Regions from separate parts of the Paenibacillus sp. MMO-58 genome, predicted to be linked through region 1. Evidence: riboswitches for the same ligand, from Rfam matches in the RefSeq annotation. Region 1 holds a riboswitch; the other holds the start of a gene.
The links. Region 1 has a riboswitch for ZMP and ZTP ahead of rpiB (ribose 5-phosphate isomerase B). Riboswitches for the same ligand answer to the same signal wherever they lie in the genome.
Positions count from the first base shown of each region.

Region 2: another riboswitch for ZMP and ZTP. It lies ahead of WFJ73_RS02120 (NIPSNAP family protein); the one in region 1 lies ahead of rpiB (ribose 5-phosphate isomerase B).

Region 1 covers NZ_JBBCVY010000007.1:21,655-29,719, forward strand. Annotated here, with positions in the region: gene WFJ73_RS20355 (ABC transporter permease) at 1-271, opposite strand, end outside; gene WFJ73_RS20360 (peptide ABC transporter substrate-binding protein) at 533-2,185, opposite strand; gene glyA (serine hydroxymethyltransferase) at 2,701-3,948, opposite strand; gene WFJ73_RS20370 (TIGR01440 family protein) at 3,972-4,574, opposite strand; gene rpiB (ribose 5-phosphate isomerase B) at 4,690-5,148, opposite strand; ZMP/ZTP riboswitch at 5,249-5,329, opposite strand; gene WFJ73_RS20380 (low molecular weight protein arginine phosphatase) at 5,416-5,994, opposite strand; gene WFJ73_RS20385 (manganese efflux pump MntP) at 6,036-6,548, opposite strand; gene WFJ73_RS20390 (L-threonylcarbamoyladenylate synthase) at 6,664-7,734, opposite strand; gene spoIIR (stage II sporulation protein R) at 7,879-8,065, opposite strand, start outside.
Region 2 covers NZ_JBBCVY010000001.1:493,489-501,553, forward strand. Annotated here, with positions in the region: gene WFJ73_RS02100 (TetR/AcrR family transcriptional regulator) at 1-395, shown strand, start outside; gene WFJ73_RS02105 (RNA polymerase sigma factor) at 694-1,932, opposite strand; gene WFJ73_RS02110 (NUDIX hydrolase) at 2,292-2,777, shown strand; gene WFJ73_RS02115 (C-terminal helicase domain-containing protein) at 3,030-3,644, opposite strand; ZMP/ZTP riboswitch at 3,872-3,952, shown strand; gene WFJ73_RS02120 (NIPSNAP family protein) at 4,093-4,419, shown strand; gene WFJ73_RS02125 (alpha/beta fold hydrolase) at 4,565-5,584, opposite strand; gene WFJ73_RS02130 (LysR family transcriptional regulator) at 5,729-6,646, shown strand; gene WFJ73_RS02135 (peroxiredoxin family protein) at 6,692-7,336, opposite strand; gene WFJ73_RS02140 (cytochrome c biogenesis CcdA family protein) at 7,353-8,045, opposite strand.

The DNA of each region.
Region 1 (8,065 bases):
TAATAATATCAACTACAGTAACGTACTGTTGTTTCATGGACATCCCGAGATTAAAGTGAACCAGGTTGTTCAAATAATGCAAATATTGAACGCCCAGCGGATCATTAAGCCCATATTCTTCATTCAAACGCTCTTGAATGGCAGGAGGTATGTTCTTCTCACTTTGGAACGGGTTGCCTGGAATGGCCTTCATCAGAAAAAAAGTGGCCGAGGCCAGTACAAAGATCGATACGATCATGAACAACAGCTTCTGAAGCACATAGCGGACCAAAACGTCATGGCACCTCCTAAAAAGAATGATCACACAAATTGCCATTACCATGGCTATTTGTGATGATTCTTGCATCGTAAGCATGGACTATAAATGAATTATCACCTGAATAGCCTTGTTTAGCGCCATCATGATGATTCATTACTTCGAAAGCAAGCTTTCGAGAATTAAAATGTTTAAACTTCCGAAAGTTAAAAGTGAAAGGGGATATATGCAGCTATCATTGGCCGCATATATCCCTCAATCCGTGCCGAGCTTTAATTACTTCGCTTCGTAGTATCCGCGGTTGTAATCAATGTCGCCTTTGTAGTCGATAAAGATGCCTTTGAAACCAGGCTTAATCATATAAACCGTGCTGTAGTAGTAGATCGGCATAATCGCGCGAGTACCCACTACGATCGATTCAGCTTTGGACATAGCTTCCATACGTTTTGCTTGATCGGCAGTGCTGTAAGCTTCTTTGATCAGATCGTCGTACTGTTTGTTAGCAAAGCCAGTGTTGTTATTGCCGGATTTCGACGAGAACAGGTCGATGAACGTCATTGGATCATCGTAGTCGGCGCCCCAGCCGCCGCGTGCCACGTCATAGTTCAGGTGGTTACGGTTGTCGAGGAATACGCCCCATTCTTGCTTGCTAACTTCGGTTTTGATACCGAGGTTTTTGCTCCACATTTCGGCAATTGCTTCTGCAATCGCTTGGTGCAGTTCGTTGGTGTTGTAAGTTACTTTAACCGTAGGCATTGCAGTCAGGCCTTCTTCTTTCAGACCTTCAGCAAGCAATGCTTTTGCTTGTTCAACGTCTTCTTTGAAGTAAGCGGAGTCTGGATGCTCTGTACGGTAGTCGTCTTTCTCGCCTTTGATGCCCGGAGGAACGATGCCGTAAGCAGGAATTTGTCCGCCTTTTGTTACGTTGTCAACGATATCTTGACGGCTGATTGCCATCGAGAGCGCTTGACGGATTTTTTCGTTATCGTAAGGCTTTTGCGTTGTATTGAACAGGTAGTAGTAGATCGATGCGCTGCCTTGGATTTTGAACTCATCCGGATTGTTTTGCTTCAATGTCGGGAATTGTTCGTTAGGGATCAAGCCAGTAGGCATACCCGCATAATCCAGTTCGCCTGTTTGGTACATGCTCAGCTCTGTATTCGAGTCATTTACTTCAGAGAAGACAACCTTGGAGAGCTTGATGTCGTCTTTTGCATAGTAGTTGTCGTTCTTAGCGATTGTAATGGAGTTGTTCTTTTTCCATTCGCTGATTTTGAACGGACCGTTGGATACCAAAGTCGAAACGTCAGTAGCCCATTGCTCGTTTTCTTTAACCGATTTGTGAACCGGATAGAAGACCGTGAAGGACATCAGACCAAGGAAATAAGGAGTTGGCGAGTTCAGCTCAACTTGCAGCGTGTGATCGTCAATCGCTTTAACACCAACATCGTCAGCTTTCACGCTGCCGTCAGTGCCAGTGTTGTAAGCTTCCGCATTCTTGATGTAGTACAGCTGGTAAGCATATGCGGATGCTGCCGGTTTCAGGTTTGGATCAAGAGCACGCTTCCAAGCGTATTCGAAGTCACCTGCAGTTACTGGATCACCGTTGCTCCATTTCGCGTCATCGCGAATGGTGAACGTGTATGTTTTGCCGTCATCGGAGATTTTCCACTCTTTAGCGACAGCTGGAACAACATCGCCCTTCTCGTCTTTGCGAGTAAGACCTTCAAACAAACCGTTTACTACAGTTGCAGACACTTGGTCTTGGACCTGAGCCGGGTCAAGGGACGGCGGTTCAGTTGCAAGGTTCATGCGGAATACAGAGCCTTCGCTGCTTCCGGACTCTTGCTTAGGTGTACAGCCGACGGCTACGAGAGCTAGTGCAAGCAGTACGGAAATCATGGTAAAGCCATACTTCTTCTTCGACATTTTACTTCCTCCCCTGGATGTTCTCCTCTTGCTTTCTATTGTAATAATCTGACATTACATAATTAAACAATGCGAGAATTAATACGAAACATTGAATAATTATCAATGAACATATGTTCAATCACCCTGTTTTACAAATGTTCAGGCCAAATTAGTACAAAAGTAATGTTAATTAATATACCATTAACAAATATACATAATTTATAATGATTTGTCACGCCCCAGAAATTACATTTCTGAATTTGTCGAATTTTGACGAGTTATGTAGTTTCGTGGAACCCGCTTATATATCATGCTGCATTCGCCTTAACTTAATTCATAACACCAAGGCTTAACGGCTATCGTACTGCTAATGCTTCTCTTTCAAATCATAGAGAACAGATAAATAACGAACAATTCCATTACTTCTATACCTGCTTAGCGAATTTACTATATCTATGGCACAAATAAAAAAAGAGGCTGTTCCCAAGCGGTCGATTGACCTTTGGGAACAGCCTCTTTTGCAACGATAGTTATTAGTATTTCATGTTCGGGTAAAGCGGGAATTGAGCAGTCAGGTCGCGAACCATGCCGGTTGCTTTAGCCAATACCGCTTCGTCTTTCGGGCTCTTCAGCGTCATAGCGATAATTTCGCCGATTGTTTTCATGGCTTTCTCGTCCATGCCGCGGGAAGTTGCAGCCGGAGTACCGAGACGGATACCGCTAGTTACAAACGGGCTTGTTGGATCGAATGGAATCGCGTTTTTATTCGCCGTAATACCGATCGAGTCAAGAACATGCTCAGCGTCGCGACCCGTGATGTTCAGGCTGCGCGTGTCAATCAGCATCAAGTGGTTGTCAGTGCCGCCGGAAACGATGTTAATGCCTTCCGCAATCAGCGTCTCGGACAATACTTTTGCGTTGCTTACTACTTTTTGCGCGTATTCTTTGAAGGATGGTTGAAGCGCTTCGCCAAATGCTACGGCTTTTGCTGCAATAATGTGCATCAGAGGACCGCCCTGCGAACCAGGGAATACCGCTTTATCGATTGCCGCTGCCCAAGGCTGACGGCATAGAATCATACCGCCGCGAGGACCGCGGAGCGTTTTGTGAGTTGTTGTTGTAACAAAGTGCGCATGAGGCACCGGGTTTGGATGCAGACCTGCTGCAACAAGACCCGCGATATGAGCCATATCCACCATGAACAATGCGCCTACGTCTTGAGCGATTTGGCCAAGCTTCTCGAAATCGATTGTACGCGGGTATGCGCTCGCGCCGGCAACGATCAGACGAGGACGGTGTTTGAAGGCCGCTTTGCGAACTTCATCATAGTTGATCGTAAATGTATCTTCTTCTACGCCATAAGCAACGAAGTTGTACAAAAGACCGGATGCGTTAACCGGGCTGCCGTGCGTCAAGTGACCGCCGTGAGCCAGGTTCATGCCAAGAACCGTATCGCCTGGTTTGAGGACGGCAAGGTATACCGCCATGTTTGCTTGCGCGCCGGAGTGAGGCTGAACGTTCGCATGCTCGGCGCCAAAGATTTCTTTCGCGCGTTCGCGTGCGATGTCTTCCACAATGTCCACATGCTCGCAGCCGCCGTAGAAACGTTTGCCAGGGTAGCCTTCTGCATATTTATTCGTCAGGACCGAACCCATAGCTTCCAGAACCGCTTCGCTTACGATGTTCTCGGATGCGATCAGTTCGATGTTGTCGCGTTGGCGCTGCAGCTCAAGGCCCATTGCCTTTAATACTTCAGGATCTTGGTTACGTAAGTTTTCCATTGTGAAAAGCCTCCTAAATATAATTAGTCGCAAGTTCCTGACGTCTGCTCTGACGCCAGGCCGCTGTCTTCCAAGGTGTATACCGCGCGTGCACCGCCAATCAGCTTAGGCCGCGAAAAAGCCATCGTGACATGGGCTGCGCCAATCGACAGGATTGACGGTCTGACCGGAACGGCAACCCGGCGCAGATGCATGCCGATAAAGGTATCGCCGATATCGATGCCCGCATGTGCCTGAACCGTCTCAACCAGACAAGCATTAGGCAAATGCCGGAAGGCGTAAGCGGCCATTGAACCGCCTGCCTTCGGAACGGGAACGGCCGCAACCTCTTCCAGCCCGTACTTGTCCGCTGCCTCGCGGGGAAGGACAAGCGCCCGGTTCAAATGCTCGCAGCATTGATATACCGGATAAAAGCCTACATCCTTCCGGACCGCTTCAATGCCTGCATAGATCTGAGCGGCCGTCTCGACCGTTCCCGAAGTTCCGATCCGCTCGCCAAGCACCTCGCTTGTGCTGGTGCCGATAACCAGCAGCTGGCCGGCTCTCAGTCCTCCCGCTACAACAAGCTCCCGAACAATAGTCTCCACATCGGCTGCAATAGTAATGGTTTCCTTTTGATTGTTCATTGTACATACCTCCTATGAATACAAAGAATGATCACGCGAATCGCTTAAGGATTAATTACACCAATGGCCTGTTAATTAAGCGGTTAATGATAATTCTTGCTTCGAAAGCATGGACCTAAGGATGTACCGTATACTGCTGCTCGATTTCCTTCACTTTCCGGACACGCCCGACATGGCGCTCGCCGTTAGAGAACGGCGTTTCCAACCAGATGCGGACAATTTCCTGTGCAAGACCCGGGCCGATAATACGCTCGCCCATCGCAAGCACGTTTGTATCGTTATGCTCGCGGGTTGCTTGTGCCGAAAACATATCATGCACCAGCGCGCAGCGGATACCCGGAACTTTGTTCGCCGCGATTGACATGCCGATACCCGTGCCGCAAATCAGAATGCCGCGGTCAGCCTGACCGCCGGCCACTCTGTCTGCCACAGGCAGCGCATAATCGGGATAATCCACCGACTGGCTGCAGTCGCAGCCCAAGTCTTCAATTTCATGACCAAGCGATAAAAGAAACGGAACAATTTCATCTTTCAGACGGTAACCCGCATGATCTGCACCAATTGCAATTTTCAACGCAAAACCCTCCTGCTAGTTGTCGAATCATACGGACTTATTATACCTAAAATCCTCAAAAAGACGAAAAAAGAGCATGACATGCTATCACTAGCATGCTGCTCTTTGCCCAGGCGACCGGCCGTATGTTCCGATGCTCCACCGTGGTTACCCACTTCCGTCGCCAGTTACATCGGAAACCGTCTTTGTTACCTTCATGATAGCTTATTCAACCGTGAAAATCAATCAAATATACGCATAAATCGGGCCTATTTCCGGCATGGAATATCATCCCTTTTGAAGCATTCGAAGGAGGGCCTTCAGGCTCTCTTCGATTTCTTTGGCGCAGCTTTCGTACATGCCAAGCGTTCCACCGAACGGATCGGCGATATCGAAGCTTGGGATCCGGCGCTCCAGCTCCAGAAGACGCGAACGCTCCGCTGTCGACAGCTGCTGGCCCAGCACCTGCTTCATATGCATTTCCGTATACAGGCGTTCGAGCTCTTCAATGTCTGCCTGAACAGCCGTATCCTGGTTCACGTATTCCTTGAGCGTATAGGCTTTATCCACGGCTTCAGGGAAGTAGTTGAGCAAGCCGCGTTTGTGTCCGGCTGTCATCGTCAGAATGAGATCCGCCCAAGCAACGGCTTCTCCGCTTAGTGCGCGCGACGAGCCGCGGTGCTCGACCGATTTGCCCCGCAGCGTTGTAGCCGCATGGGACGAGATCGGCAGTCCGTCAATGGTAGATACTCCGGCGGAACGAACCTCCAGCGAAATCCCCTTCTGCTCCGCCATCGTCCTCAGCATGGCTTCGGCCATCGGCGAACGGCAGGTATTGCCGGTACAAACAAACAAGATGCGCGTCATGCTGCATTCCCCTTTCTGGTAAGGCTGATTTCATTGATGTATTAAAATATAAATAAAAGTCCGAAAATGAGCAAGATCGCCCCGCCGAGCGCCTCCCCGTAGCCGCCCAGATTCTCGCTGACCCGGCGTCCGAGCAGCAGTCCCAGTACGGACATCAGCCCGCCGAAAAAGCCAAACAATAACACCGTCAGCAAAATATCGGCTTCGAACATGCCCAATGTCACGCCAACGGAGAAGGAGTCGATGCTGACGCTGAACGCAAACAAGAACGTTCCGACCGAGGAACGGTAGTCCATTGTTTGGGCCGATTCCCCTTTGAGCGAGCTGTAAATCATGTGCCCGCCAAGCAAAAGCAGCAGCACGCCTGCGGCCATCGTCGCAACATGGCCAAGCAGTCCGCTGACAAAATGTCCGGCGTATATGCCGCCAAGAGGCATCAGCACATGGAATAACGCGATAATGCTGCTTAACCGGAGCACATCGCGCAGGCGAATCCCCTTCAGCCCGATTCCGATTCCTAACGAAAAAGCATCCATGCCAAGCGCAACCGCCATAATGAGCAGTGTCGCGAATTGTCCGGCTTGCAAAGTTGCATCAGTCACGCTATCGCCCCCATGTCCACATCCATTCTTAACCAAGATATGCGGACAAGGGGACAAACATACTACTCTATACGCGGACGATGCGATGCCCCGCTGCTTTCGCCAAACGGTTCATCAGAGCAAGACCGATCCCTTCCTCGGAGCAGCCTTCCGCCCAAATGCGCTGCACGCCTTCCGAGTCAAACCGGCGAAGTGCGGCATACAGGCTATGCGCCGCTTGCTCCGGATGCAGCTCGCTGCCGTAACTGAGGACCAGATCGGCCTCGTAAGCGTCTGCTCTCTCGTCGAAAGTCAGAACGCCGGTCTTCAAAGACGCTGTTTTCGAAAGGTTGAGCTGCTCCCGAATAAAGCTTACCGCGTTTGCGGATTCGCCTATAACGATCTGAAGATCACCTTGCGGAGCATAATGCGTATATTTCATGCCAGGCGAGCGCGGGGCCTCCGTTACATCCGGATTCGCTGCCGCAGGAGCATCGATTACCGCCTCGGGAGCTGCGCTATGCAGCTGCTCGGCCGTAATTCCTCCGGGGCGGAGAATACGGATGGTATTCGAATCCTGCAGCTCAATAACGGTTGATTCCAGTCCAACACCCGTCGCGCCTCCGTCTACGATGCCGCTGATTTTCCCGGCCAGATCCTCCAGCACATGCGCTGCAAGCGTAGGGCTGGGACGGCCGGAGCGGTTCGCGCTGGGTGCGGCCACCGGACAGCCGGATTGCCGAATGAGGGCAAGCGCGGCCGGATGGTCCGGCATCCGGATGCCGACGGTCGCGAGCCCTGCCGTAACAAGCGGAGATACCGCACCTGTGCGTACCGGCAGCACGATCGTAAGAGGACCCGGCCAGAATTTTTTCATCAGCCTAGTCGCAAGCTCGGGATAAGGAAGCGCAAGCTCCGCCAGCTGACCTTCATCCGCGATATGCACGATAAGAGGATTATCCGACGGCCGGCCTTTTGCCTTGAATATGCCCTCAACCGCCTTTGTGTTCCGGGCATCGGCACCTAGTCCGTATACCGTTTCGGTCGGAAAAGCAACTAGCTCCCCATCCCTCAGCAGCACGGCCGCTTCCTCCAATTGTCCGGCCAGCGCATCGGCAGGAGCCGCCTCCGCAACCCGCCAAACCTTCGTTGTTGTCATCTCTATCCTTCAATCCCTGCTATTCGAAAGTAATCGTTCCTTATCTAACTGCCCCCATTATAGCATATACGTTCTGAATTGCGGAGCGGCGGCCCTTCGCAGGGCGACTATGCGCCTTGAAAGAACCGCCGCGGGCAGCTTGTATTAGAAAAGGCTTTTCAGCCAGTTGATGAATTGCTCAATGATTTCCAGAAGGAAAAACTTCGCTTTTGGCGCTTCCCCTTGCTTGTTCTCGTCTTGCGATTTTTGAACGGAAGCATCGGATTTGTCTGCTTTGCCGTCAGAAGCTTTTTCAGCCTTTACGTTATCTTTATGGTCGGCGGAAGCCGTT
Region 2 (8,065 bases), on a different contig from region 1:
AATGCGCGAACGTTTTAATGCAGAATACCCTTCATATGGCCGAAGAGATCATGAATCAAGACATCGATTTCAAAGATAAAATCATTCAAGTCATGGATGTTTGCGCCGATCAGGACTATCAATTGCTTGGTTCGCCTGGCGCCGTAGAGGACCATGTGTTATCGAGTCTATATAGTGAAAATACGAATAAAATTAGAATTCAAATGCTTCAAGAGCTTATTGAACTTGCGAAAGAGGAAGGAGCTATTCACTCTTCCGTTTCTCTGGAAACTGTTCTCGAATTGTTAAACGCGATTGGAACCATTCAATTATCTTGGGCAAAATCAGGAAACTATAAAGAAAAGATGGCTGAGATGAACCGTCTGTTGTTATTCGGGTTGATTGGCAATGGTTAATGTGATTGCGTTAAGTGGGTATGTGTTGGATGTGTGGGAATGCAACGTCACGGAAAAGACGGAGTAAAATTCGATTTCGCTCTATAAATGATAGGCTGAACCGTATCACAGTTTATCATTACGCATACGGGAGACTATAGTTCAAACAAAAGCTGCAGCAGATCGGAGGATCTTGCTGCAGCTTTTGTTTGAAGTAGCGGGCAGTTAATGATAGGGGCTAGAAGGCGGTACTAGATAGAACAAAGTATAGTGTACTGTTGAGCTAAGGGAGACCATAACAAAACCACCCTTTAGAAGTTTAACATAGCCTAGATTCTAAATACTGCACCCACATCACGTGCAGCTCAGCTTCCGATACCTGGAATGCGCCATGAAAATCAGTAGCATCGCGTATGAATTTGTTGAGCTCATCTGAACTGTAAGAATGGAGGAGAAATTCAACGATCAAATGCGAGAATCCATATCCCCCTATCTTCTCGAATTCCCACGTATCGTTAGTTAATGCTTGAAAGCTAGGGACAGCCTTATTTCGAATCGCTTCGGAGGTGCTATACTTGATATATTCTTGTGACATTTGTTTGGATTCATGTCCGCCAAGCCCATGAGTAAGCCATTTTGGTGCCAAAGGATTAATATCCTTCACTAACCACATCGTAAACAAACTTATCGTGTTGCGTAGTACCGATTGGTACGTATGTTCAGGGCCTGGGTTCAGTGGAGATACAATTCTTATTTTGTTGTGTTCGTAGGTACCCATGAACCAGTTAGGCGCATCCGGTTCGCCTATTGCTTGGTGAAAAGTGGACAGATCCGGATAGATTTCGATAGTGATTTTCTGAGATGGTCGATGACGATAGGTTGTTAGAATTCGCTCTACATTGGATTTCAATTCCTCGAATAAGTCATGGTATACCTTATTCATACCATCATGCTTGGTGGAAGCCTCGTTCTTATCCACAATCGATATCAATTCTTTGATAGACATGATTGTAATGTCACCCCATTCTTTTAATGCTATTTTTAATTTGTTTAATGCACGATAGAGTCTGTTCTTAACCGCGCTTTCAGGCATCCCGATGATTTGGGATATGTCCAATAAAGTGCAGTCGACGAAAAACCGCAACGATATGATTTGCTGATCTAACTCATTCAATTGTGCTAATGCAGCACTAATATCAAGACGGATATCAACATTTTTAACGATATCGAGGGAAATCGATTGGGACTGAAAATCGATAACCTCGTGCACTTTTTTTTTATTTCTTGATCTTGAACGATACTCATTTTTCACGATATTCTGCGCGATTTTGAATAGCCAAGTAAATATACTGGAGTTATGCTTAAACAAGTGGAAGTTTTCCATTGCTTTTAAAAAAGCTTGTTGCGTTAAGTCATCAGCAACTGCTGAATTTGTTTTTACTGCGATATACTTTCGGATTCTCTCTTGATATTGATTATAAATGTCTTCGAAATGCTGGATCTGTTCCTGCTCCTCCGGAAGAACAGGGATTTTCGTTTTGTCTTGAGCTCGTGACACCAGTAGTACCTCCTCCTGAACTTACAATTCATTAGACACCGGGGGGAGGTAAAAAGCCACATCATTTTAAAAAAATAATTTTAAGACGCCATTCTTCATTAAACGGATATAAGAAAACATGACCAGCGAAAGACAAAACGGAAGCAATGAAAGGGCACAGGAGTTAATCATGGAATTTGAAGAATATGATTAGGGAGTGAGTGTACGGAATACGATAGTTCAGAAGTTCACTGCCGTAGCGGATTAAGTGAGGTTTTGAAGGAGAAATACCGTTAAGCTAAAGGGGAACGATAGTTCGACCGATATAGCTGCAGCAGATCGGAGGATCAGCTGCTAAAGCAATAGGGGGATTAAATTCAATGGAGGAAAAGTTTTATCGGCACATAGGAGTTTACGGAATATGTATGGTTAACGAGAAAATTTTAGTTATTCGAAAAAGTTTAGGCCCTTATTCCGGCCAATTTGACTTGCCTGGGGGACGACTAGAAGTATCGGAGTCCTTAGAGCAAGGCTTAAAAAGGGAGTTTAACGAAGAAACAGGATTCAAAGTCAAAGAACTTAACAATATTGGTGTTTGTGATTTTTCTGTGTTATGGACACTACAGGATGACTCTACTGAGTTCGTGCATCATATTGCGATTTTGTATGAGGTTATTGTCGCGGGAATAATTGGGGAAGCCGTGGTTCAATTCGATGGACAGGACTCAAATGGTTACGACTGGATTTCAATCGATGAGGTTACGCCGATAAATTCATCACCGTTGGTCCAGCAAGCAATCGAATGGTTTCGTACGAAGACAATCCCCGTTAGTAGAAGTTCATATGACTACAGATCTGTACGCTAACTAGAAACGATAGTCAGATGGAGGCAAAATGAAACGGATTTGAAAAGGATTATAACTGATTTTGACATTTAAGGGGCCATAGCGACAGGGTTCTTGAAGTCAAAGATTGAATTAGTGCAGCAGCCGGCAAACAATGCTCGGCTGCTTTATATTGAACTAAAGGGAGTTTCGCGGAACTTTTAAAGATCCGAAGATTGAGAAAGATAGAATTGGGCATGCGGACCAGACAACAGCATAAGCTGCCGCGTTACTCTATGGGGTCCGACATTCCTGGTATTCGAACTCGTCGATTTTGCCCGACGTTAAGAGATAATAGATGGTTGCTTCTTTATGGTATGAAGTTTGTCTCGATATGCGGTTGTTGCGCTGCTGAAGATCAGAGTAGCGGGCCGGATAATCATAGTGCACAAGATGATTTGCGGCCGTAACGTCGAGACCGGTATTAACAGAATCCGTAATAAGCAGAACGGTAGATTCCGGGAATTTATTAAATCTGTCTATAAGTTCATTGACCTCATGGATGGAGAGCTGTTTCGTCATAATAAAAACGCCTTTGATGTCCTCGTCCGCAGAAAGCTCGTCTAATAACAGGGCGGTAACGGCATTCGACTTGGAGATGACAACCGCCTTTTCCCTTTTGTCACTTACATCTCGGATGATGGACTTCAGCATGCTAATTTTTTGCGGATTCCGGTTGCACATAAGCGCCATTTGCTCTTTGATCGCCATGAGCTGTTTTTTTTCAAAAATGGAGGAGGCCCGGCCATCTCGCTCGGAGGCCGTAAAGTAATTATTCAATAGTTTCAAGTATTCAGTTTCATATTCGGGCTCCAAGGATACGACGATCTGTTTTTCAGTAATGTTCATGATATCAGTCATCCTTCCTTTTCTTATTCTTTAAATAATAGCAATTTAACTTATGATAAGGTTCTCTCGACGAAACGGCAAGCTTCATAAAATGGAATTTTACAAATGCTACGGCAAGAAATTGCCTTCAACGGCCGGACAAACGTAACAATTTCATAGCTGAGACATACACATAAGGTATAACATCTTTACTTCAGTGACTATTCTAACTATAATCACAGTAAACATTTGGAATGTGTGACTGGCGTAAACGTGGAGACCCACGAGGGAGCACATATTGTCATATGCCGTACGCCTGGGCAGAGGTAAGGGAGAGGTATCCCTTACCTCTGTGTGTTTTAGGAGGTAAGAATGATGGTCCTGAGAGAATGCGCTCGATCTGATTTTTAAAAATTCGAAATAGAAGTGTGCTGGATTACCAATCAGATTCATTCAGGGAGGAAATAACATGCTATACGAGTTGCGAATCTATACGATTTACGAAGGAAGAATGGATGCCATTCAAGACAGATTTAAGGAGCATACGTTTAGAATTTTTACAAGACTGGGAATGAAGGTCGTGAGTTTCTGGATAGATGCAACAGGCAAAAACAAACTATATTATGTGATGGAATTTAAGGATATGGCGCAGCGTCAAATGCTATGGGAGCAGTTTAAGAAAGACATCGAATGGATTCAAGTTAAACGCAATTCGGAAGAAAACGGAGGGCTCATAGTCGAAAAAATTGATGAATATTTTATGAATCAAGCTGAATTTTTCAGATTGGGAAATTGAACTAACGAAGAACTATAGCTAAATGAATATAGCGGCAGCCGATCAGCGATCAGCTGCCGCTTTTATTGAACGAAAGGGCAGTATGGCGTGATTGCACACTTTTAATTTCATGAGAGAAATAACTGGGATTCAATGCAAGTAACGATCAATCGTTTGTGCTACGTGCTAACAAATGTTTAAGGTTATCATCGATAAATTGATTATCGGCACTGTTGATTCCGCGGCCGGCAAAATGGCCCCAGATCGACGGGATTGGTTTAAAGACTGCATGAGGTATACGACTAGCCTCGTATTCATTATCGTCCGCTGTGCAGAAGAGGTCTGTGCTTCCCGGCATGATATAGGTAAGAGCTTTGATGCTCTTAAGTGCCTTATCGAAATCTCCGTTATAGGAGGGGTTCGCGCTAATATCGGCATGCTGCCCTGTCCATAACATGGCTAGGACATTATGCGGATCCATTTTCATAAAGCTATCCTCCCAGACGCCGGCCACAAAATCTTCCAAGGAGTCAAATCCCATCTCACGATAAAGCTCCTCTCTATAAAACGCATGCGATAATCCCCATCCCGCATAGACCCGGCCAACGGCACGCATGTCTGCAAAAGTCAACTGGTCTAGCTTGCTTGAATCGAAACCAACTGCCGATAACAGCGCAGCTTTCAGACTGTTCAAGACAACAAATGTATGAGGCCAGGGCTTGGCAATTCCCGCGAAAGGCGCTATTCGTTCTACCATCTCCGGGTAACTTGCCCCCCATTGAAATGCCTGAATACCTCCAAGGGACCATCCAACAACGAGAACAATCTTTTGAATGCCGAACTTTTCGGTAATCAGCCGATGCTGGAGCATTACATTGTCATAGACGGTCACCTGCGGAAAGTTCGCACGGTCGAATGGCGGAGGCGTGTTACTAGGGGACGAAGATAATCCGTTTCCGAGCAGGTTTGGAACGATGATGAAATATTTCTCGGGATCAAGGGCCATCCCACTCCCAATCAACCATTCATTTTGAACATGCTGGTCGCCAAAAGCAGTAGGATAGACAATGACATTGTCTTTCTTCTCATTCAGCATCCCGTAAGTCTTATAAGCTAGAAAAGCGTTCGGTAAAGTCACACCGGATTGCAAAGAAACGTCACCCAATTCAAAAGTTTCATACTCCATCGTGTTGTTTGCTCCTTTCAAAATCAAAGCATACTTTTAAATTTGTATTTCTTGTTGTTAGTATAGATCCGTGATATCCTCAATAAAAGTGAATGGAATTCATAGTAGTATTCAATAATTTTGAAGGTTAAGGAGGGTCAAATAATGGAGTTGCGCCAACTAAATACGTTCCGCATGGTTGCATCAACATTAAATTTTACTCGGGCTGCCGAAGCGCTGAACTACGTCCCTTCCAACGTCACGATGCAAGTTAAAGCATTGGAGGATGAGCTTGGCGTCCGCCTCTTTGATCGCTTGGGCAAGCAGCTCGTTCTCACTAACTCGGGTAAGCGTTTTTTAAGTCATATTCAAGGCGTTCTCGACAAATTGGATGAAGCTCACAGCGTCGTTCATGACCATGAAAATCTAAGCGGCACCTTAACGATAAGTGCCAATGAGGTTATTTGCGCCTATCGGCTTCCAGCTGTCTTTCGACAGTTTCGTTCGCAGCATCCTGGAGTACGTCTGATCTTCCGCTCCGTTCCGAATCAAGAGCTCAAGCAAACACTCTTTGAGGGAACCGCGGATGTCGTCTATATGCTGGACGAACCGATCCGCTCGACCGCACTTACCGTGGAAACATTGCGTGAAGAAACTTTCCGCTTGTTCGCTGCCCCAGATCATCCGCTCGCAAAGCAAGCTGTGCTAAAGCTTGAGGATTTCCACGGGCAAGTGTTCCTCACCAACGAGAAGGGTTGTCCCTATCGAACGATGTTTGACCGGTCATTTGAGAAAGAGGGCATGGATAGCATTACGTATTTAGAATTTCAAAGTGCTGAGGCCATTAAACAATGTGCGATTTCAGGAATCGGAATTGCCTTTCTTCCGGAAATCGTAACGGAAGCCGAGGTTGAACGCGGCGAGCTAGTTCCCCTTTCATGGCAAATTCCCGACTTGCGCGTTTATACACAGATGTTGTGGCATAAAGACAAGTGGCTTTCCCCAATCGTATTATCTTTCATAGAAGCAGCAAGGGAAGTATTAGCCTTACAAAATGAAAATGATCTGCTGGAAAATGTTTAAAGGAATTAATTTCCCCTCTTTTGCCTATCTCGGGAACGCTGGTGGTTACAGCTTGCGTAATTCGCTTAATATATCTTCAGGCTCAAACCGCTTCATGAAGTCCGGGTTAACGTATGCCGAACGGACGAAGCCACTCTCGTCAATCATGAATGTCGAGGGCACTGGAAGAATCCAACGGCTCGTGGCGTTGTATTCAGCCAGATCGAGACCTAAGCCTTGCTGAAATACGTCTTGTACGTAGAAGGGCACGTCGTATAGGATACGATACATCGCCGCAACCAAACCGTTCCGGTCGCTTAGAACATGGAAACGCAGCTCTTCCTTTTCTATTTGGGACAGCGTGGCATCTGGGCTTTGCGGACTGATTGCGATCAGTTGAGCGCCAAGCTTTTCGATCTCGGGCAGCACTTGCTGATAAGACTTGAGCTGTCTGCTGCAGTAAGGGCACCAGCCTCCACGGTAAAAGGTTAAAACGACAGGGCCTTTGGCCAGCTCATCGTATAAATGGACTGCCCGACCGAGTGCATCCTGCAGGGTGAAATCCTTAGCTTTCTGTCCAACATGAAGACCAAACGGGTCTGGCGATTCCTGTTGCTCCCGGATTAGCCGCGACAGAGCGGCCTGCGCTTCCATCGGCGTATGAGGGTCAAACGTCTTCTTCATCTGCGCTAGTTCTTGATTTAAGGTCATTGTCATTCTCCTTTTTTTATATTTTTATAAACCCAATAACCAGAAAAACGATGCCAATCGCGATGGAGAGGTAACCGGCAACTTTCCTTACAGGACCGCCCCATCTTGCTAATTTGCTTAGAATGGAAATAGAAAAGACTGCGACGGCCACGAGGATCACGCCTTTCCCTAACGAATAGGTCGTCATGAGCAACGCTCCGTGCAACGGACTCCCCTGAAGTGCGATATAACTAATCAGCGCAAAAAAGATGGGAATCGCGCAAGGCGAGATAACAAGCCCGTAAGGAATCCCTAGCTTGAAAGCGGCCAAATTGTTTTGCGGGTGCTGTGGGCGGTTCAGCTTTTGAAAAGTAGGCATTGCGAATGTAATGACACCAAGCAGCTGCAGCCCGGCGAATATGTCAAAGAGGGGCGGAATCCAGGTTAGCAAACGATACTTTTCAACAGCGGGCAGGAACTGATGGCCGAGCAGTGAGATGATCAAACCAAACAATACCGAAGTAACAACCATACCCGAGATAAAGTTGATAGCGATCCGGATGGCTTTTCTTCTCTCTCCGGCAGCTCCTTTCTGTACATAACTTGCAAACATAGCAAGCACGGGCAAATAACAGGCCAATACCGCGCTTACGATTCCGACGATAAACACGAGAATGTAGGTAGAGGCGGAAATTCCGCCTGTAATCGAAAAATGATATAACTCTTCCATTTGTTTCTCCTTTTTCTAGT